Linked DNA regions of Panacibacter ginsenosidivorans. The protein of the gene in region 1 interacts with the protein of each later gene in a pairwise test. Links are inferred from orthologs where the notes say so. Each region holds a gene or a part of one and is shown on either strand. Other genes may lie near its edges.

Region 1 (3,346 bases):
CACTGCCTGCCGGAGATACCGTGCATATACCATTCCTGCTGAATGTTACAAACCTGGTGCAGGGCAAATACAATTTCTATATTGATATAAATCCAGACAATGATCAGCCGGAACAATATCATTACAATAACTTCCTGTATAAGTATATCAATATTACACGCAACTTTATACTTGCCTCTCATACATTCGATCTTACTGCAAAACCTTTAAATAAAACAGTTGAATTGAAATGGACAGTAACAAACGAAACAAATGTGTTAGTGTATAATGTTGAGTTTAGTAAAGATGGTCACAATTTTACAAGCATTGATAAAGTAGCTCCATCAGGCACAACTACACCATACAATTATTATGGATTTATACATACCAGCCCGGTTAATGGCACAAACTATTACAGAATTAAAATGATTGACAAAGATGGTTCTGTTAGATATTCACCGGTACGGCAGGCAGACATAAGTGTTAGTGGAATATTGGTATATCCTAATCCATTCAGGAATACTTTGAATATTATTCTTAAAGATGCCACAGGTGCTGTTAAATTACGCATGACGGATATTTCAGGCAGAGTAATGCTGCAAAAAGATTTCTCCGGCGCTACAACGCTTAATATTAATAACATTACCAGCGGTGTGTACATATTACAGGTTATTGATGGCAGCACCATTCATTCTTTCAAAGTTTATAAACAGTAATAACAACGCAACTATTTTCAAAAGCCCGGTAATAGAAGCCGGGCTTTTTGTTGGTAGCGGTATTTATTTTTTTTCTTCAGCAATTGTTGTAATACATATTTTACATACCGGGCTTCTGTCTATAAATCTAGCTGCTGTTGCGTCGCACTCTTGTACGAAATAACTTTATGCAGCATTTTGAAAATCTGGAAATCACTTTGAATAATATAAAACAGGACGTGCTTAAATAAAAAGGCCAGCAAAATCAATCATTTGCTGGCCTTTTAAAGAGAATTGATTTCTCCGTTGTGACCTGGATTGGATTCAAACCAATGACCCACAGCTTAGAAGGCTGTTGCTCTATTCAACTGAGCTACCAGGCCAGTCACTGCAACTTCTCAATTGAGCGGCAGCAAAAGTAAATTTTAATTAGTTTGCACCCAAACGTAATTCAAAAAAACATGGATGTAAAAATTGAAGCCTCCTGGAAAGAAGTTTTACATAAAGAATTTGCCAAACCTTATTTTGAACAGATCGTAGCTTTTTTAAAAATTGAAAAAGCACAGGGTAAGATCATTTATCCGCCTGGGTCATTAATTTTTAACGCCTTTGATAAAACACCTTTTAATAAAGTCAAGATTGTTATACTTGGCCAGGATCCTTACCACGGAGCCGGACAGGCGCATGGACTTTGTTTTTCTGTTCCTGATGGTGTGCCACCACCACCTTCTTTGCAGAACATATATAAGGAACTTAATGCAGATATTGGTATGCCGGTTCCTAAAACAGGTAATCTCACCAAATGGGCCACACAGGGTGTGTTCCTTTTAAATGCTTCGCTTACAGTTAGAGCAGGTGAGCCAATGAGCCATGCAAAAATTGGCTGGGCAGATTTTACAGATGCCGTTATAAAAGCAATTTCGACTGAGAAAAAGGGTGTAGTGTTTTTATTATGGGGCAAATTCGCACAGGATAAACAGGTTCTTATTGATGAAACAAGGCATTATGTTTTAAAAGCGGCGCACCCATCACCATTAAGCGCACATAACGGTTTTTTTGGTTGTAAACACTTTAGCAAAGCAAATGGAATACTGAGGCAACAATCATTGGAAGCTATTGACTGGAATCCTTAACTATTTAGATTTTGAAACCAATGATGCTATCTGTACAAGAGATAAAGTGCTTGCGACGCAACGATGATGCCATGAATACCGCAGCTTGTATTATAAAAAATTGCGGCATTAACTGAAACTAAAATTCAATGCCGGTATCTTTCTTCATTATAAAAAGATACTTTGAAGTATATATTTGCACACAACATGAAAGTTTTTAAAGAGATATTTTGCAGGATATGGTGTTTATGGGCACTAGTGTTATTTGTACCTACTATGTTTATTGCTTTGCCTTTTTATCTCTGTTGTTATATAATAAAAGAGCCTGCTGCAGCGCACTGGCACCGCAAAGTATCAAAAGTATGGATGACCTTCTTTCTCAATCTTATTGCATGTCCGTTGAAAGTGGTAAGCGCTGAATATTTTAAAAAAGGAGAGAACTATATTGTTGCATGCAATCATAACAGCTTAATGGATATACCGATAACTACCCCTTTTATGCCACAGGCCAATAAGACCATTGCGAAAACAACTTTTGCTTTTATTCCTGTTTTTGGATGGATATACGCTGCCGGCAGTATATTGGTAAACAGGAAAAATGAACAAAGCCGAAGAGACAGTTTTCGTAAAATGAAATGGGTGTTGCGCACAGGGCTTGATATGGTTATTTATCCTGAAGGAACGCGTAATCGCACCAATGATCCGCTGAAATCCTTTTACGACGGTGCTTTTAAGCTTGCTGTTGATACAGGGAAACCAATTATGCCAGCATTATTATTTAATACCCGTAAAGTATTGCCTGCTGAAAAAATATTTTACCTGGAACCACACAAAATGGAAATGCATTTTTTACCTCCTGTTGAAAGTACCGGCATTACGGCCAAACAATTAAAAGAAAAAGTGTTTCGTCAAATGTGGGATTACTACGAAGCCAATAAATAGGTTTTGAGTACAGCAAATGATTTCTTAATTTAGTTTTATTAACTCCACCTTTATGAAATATCCAAAACTAATTCATGCTCTGTCTGCAAACTCATTTCTCTTTCTGTTTTTGCTGTTTATAACTGCCTCATCGTGCCATAAGGCAGATGAATTAAAACCGCTGCAATCAATTGCTTCAGACGGTGAAGATGCATCCGGCGCTGTAACGAAACCTAATATTATTGTTATACTTGGAGATGATATTGGTTATTTTGTTCCTACGGCAGATGGGGGCCAGACATATTCTACTCCGAATATAGATAAAATGGCCGCGAAGGGGATGCGGTTTACACAATGTTATAGCTCTCCACTTTGTGCACCTTCAAGATTTGCAATTATGACCGGTAAATATAATTTCAGAAATTATGTTGACTGGGGTGTAATGAATCCAAATGAAAAAACATTTGGTACATTACTGAGAGATGCAGGCTATGCAACTTATGTTGCCGGTAAATGGGAACTGGATGGCGCCGATTCATCTATACGCAGCCTTGGTTTTCCGAGGTACAGCGTGTACAACCCCTCTAAGACAGATCCTCAGGGTTCCCGGTATAAAGATCCCACTATTTATACAGCGGG
Region 2 (3,032 bases), 4.0 Mb from region 1 along the record:
TGAACATGAACTCAAAAGGAGATTGCGGCAGCGGCTACGTATATCTTGAAAAAGTGGAAGAGTCTGATTTTGTAAAAGAAGATTTTTTGGTAAAGAAAAACAAACCTGCAATAAAGCCACCTGTTGCAAAAACAACACCGCCTGCTAACACAACACCGAAAGCACAACCATTAGCTGGTAACAAAAAAAATACCACTGCGCCACCAGTTGTAAAAAAATCAACTCCTGATGTAAAAAAACCTGTTGCCCCAAAAGCCGGTGACAACACGGTAAAAAGGAAAAGCACAGATACTTCGCCTGACACTATTGTAAAGATGACTCCTGTGGTACCAAAAGTTGTAAACCCAACGGATGATATACTTTCAAAGAAGACGCTACCTGTACCGGATGTTATAAAAGACAGGGATAACCCTTTGGTAAAAAAGATCACTACGGCATCGCAGGATATACAGATACAATTGTATGATAACGGTGAAATTGATGGTGATACCATTACTGTTTATGACAATAACCAGGTTATTGCTTTTAGGAGAGGGCTTACCAAAAAAGCAATCACTATCAATATAAAAGCAACGGCTGATAATCCTTATCATGAGATCGTAATGGTGGCCAATAATCTTGGCACCATACCCCCCAACACTGCATTAATGGTGATTACTACAGATGGCAGACATTATGAATTGTTTGTATCGTCTGATGAAAAGAAAAATGCCAAAGTGGTGATAGAATATAAACAACCGGGCACAGACTCCAAATAACTTAACAGTAAGGTTATTTTATTTAGCTACATTAGCCTGTAGTTTCATTCGCTTATTTTATCATCCAAAAATCTAACTTATGGGATTCTTTCAAAAACTATTAGGTGGTAATAAAGGTGGCGGCAAAATGGCTGACCTTCTTCAAACGCTTATTACAGATCTTAATCTTGATCAGAACCAGGTGGCTAAACTGAAGGAGGCATTTCAGTCATTCAAACAGCAACGCCAAAGTATAAAATCAACAGGTGGCGACAGAAGCCAGATACAGCAGGCAAGAGCACAAATGACGCAGCAAATGATGGGTTTCTTAAACGACCAGCAGAAACAAATATTTGCTGCCAATGCTGCAAAGTATGATGGCATTTTACACCAGGAATAATTTGGAAACCTTGCTGAAATAGGTTGACTAAAAATCAATTAAATTATATCCATAAAAGCTCCGTAAAGTTCTGAACGCACAAGTGAGTGACACAACAGGTGTTGAATAGGATTACTACAGCCCGTTAACATAAATTTCTCCGCCGTTTACATTCTTACGCTTACATTTGCCGCCAAATTTATACGTGATGAGTAACAGAACTTTTACCATGATAAAACCCGATGCTACAGGCAAGGGATATACGGGTGCAATTTTGGACCAGATGATACAGGCTGGTTTTTCTGTAAAGGCTATGAAATGGATAAAACTTAGCGCAGAACAGGCAGGTGCCTTTTACGAAATACACAAGGAAAGACCATTCTATGGAGAGCTGGTTGAGTTTATGAGCAGCGGGCCAATTGTGGCGGCTATTCTTGAAAAAGATAATGCAGTGGCTGATTTCAGGAAACTGATCGGTGCAACTAATCCTGCCAATGCAGAAGAAGGTACCATCAGGAAAAAATATGCCGCATCAGTTGGTGAGAATGCGGTACATGGCAGCGACAGTGATGAGAACGCAGTAATAGAAGGTAATTTCTTCTTTTCCGGGCTGGAAAGATTTTAGATAAAGGAAATCCCCCGACTTATCGGGGGATTTTTAATTCTGTATAGCTCTTACGGTGTAACCTTTTTCTTTCAGGAGATTTAGTAATCCCTTCTCGCCTCCTAAATGTCCCGCACCTACTGCAATAAGAATTTGTTTGTCTTTTGTGATATTGGGAAACTGGTCTGCCCAGTTTTTATTGCGCTGGTCTATCATTACATCCTGTACATCGGATGTAGTGCCGCCATCAGATTTTAAACTAAACTCGAGTAATTTATCTATATCCTGTTCTTTGTACAATTTTATCATTTCGTCTGCTTCCTTAGTGGAAGTTTCAATGCTGTCAATGCTGTTCAGTAATTCTTTGGCTTGTTTATCGTAAGGAATATTATCAAGCACAGATGCCTGGAATGCTACTGTTTCCAATCCCTTTATCTCTTTCTTTTTGGTATGTGCCAGCTGCATAATGCTTAGTTCCATCCCGTCTGCCTGCGCACATGGAAGCATGGTCTGGTACACCAATGCAGATACCAGCATAGGTTGCATGTGGCTAAACATTTGCAACTGCATGCCCATGCCGTGGGTATCGAAAAAAGTTTTTACACGGTTGTATTCTTCGTCTGTATATAATTGATGAAGCGTTGTATCATGCTTCATAGTTCCTGCAGTAAACCCGGTGAGCAACTGGCCAAGATCATCCATATCAACCTCAAAATATATTTCATTTGCGTTGGTAATAACCTGTTGCAAATTGGTGCTCAGTTTTGCATCATTTGAACAAAGCAAATGCATGGTACCAAAAACGTAAGATGGTTTTTGTAAATCAGGGCCCGTAATTTCCCATAAAAGGCTTTTGTTATTTTCAGCAGTTGCAAATTGGCTTTTACCCTGGCAGGAAATAAGTCCTGTAAAACTCAATAAAAGGGAAGTATATTTTAATAATTTTTTTTTCATGTTGTTCTCTTTTTAAATACCAGCTACAGTTTTTCATAGCATCTTCGTTGCGTCGCAAGCACTTCATCGTTCAGATCAATAAACTTACGGGAACAAAATAAACGAAAAAGCAGATGCTGTATTAAACATCTGCCTTTTCAAAAATCATTTAACGGATATTTTGGTATAAAAGTTAACCGTGCTTTCCAGTTAAAGCAGCAAGTGTGTCTTTGTAATTATCACTAACGGGTATTTCAAGTTCACCAATAAAAACACTGTTCTTCATTACAGCGGTAATATGCGAAACTGAAACAATATAAGATTTATGTATCCGGATGAAATCATTTTCCGGCAACTGCTCTTCTACAGATTTCATGCT

The links. Proteins that work in one complex are often made in the same cells at the same time.
Region 2: the proteins of ung (region 1) and FRZ67_RS05055 interact in binary tests that used the Escherichia coli proteins (3 or more experiments, as listed by UniProt). The link is inferred for Panacibacter ginsenosidivorans from one-to-one orthologs.

What each region holds. Positions count from the first base shown.
Region 1 is NZ_CP042435.1:5,233,584-5,236,929, forward strand. What follows is about bases 244-2,971. They hold ung (uracil-DNA glycosylase), read left to right. Parts: upstream 244-1,135; coding sequence 1,136-1,807; downstream 1,808-2,971. Other genes in these bases: porU2 (putative type IX secretion system sortase PorU2), read left to right, coding at 244-695; FRZ67_RS22095 (lysophospholipid acyltransferase family protein), read left to right, coding at 1,970-2,728; FRZ67_RS22100 (sulfatase-like hydrolase/transferase), read left to right, coding at 2,781-2,971. In the rest of the region: more of porU2, read left to right, coding at 1-243; more of FRZ67_RS22100, read left to right, coding at 2,972-3,346. UniProt on the Escherichia coli protein: Excises uracil residues from the DNA which can arise as a result of misincorporation of dUMP residues by DNA polymerase or due to deamination of cytosine.
Region 2 is NZ_CP042435.1:1,211,518-1,214,549, forward strand. What follows is about bases 153-3,032. They hold FRZ67_RS05055 (nucleoside-diphosphate kinase), read left to right. Parts: upstream 153-1,324; coding sequence 1,325-1,741; downstream 1,742-3,032. Other genes in these bases: FRZ67_RS05045 (hypothetical protein), read left to right, coding at 153-758; FRZ67_RS05050 (hypothetical protein), read left to right, coding at 838-1,137; FRZ67_RS05060 (TraB/GumN family protein), read right to left, coding at 1,775-2,674; FRZ67_RS05065 (LytR/AlgR family response regulator transcription factor), read right to left, coding at 2,847-3,032. Outside these bases: more of FRZ67_RS05045, read left to right, coding at 1-152. UniProt on the Escherichia coli protein: Major role in the synthesis of nucleoside triphosphates other than ATP. The ATP gamma phosphate is transferred to the NDP beta phosphate via a ping-pong mechanism, using a phosphorylated active-site intermediate.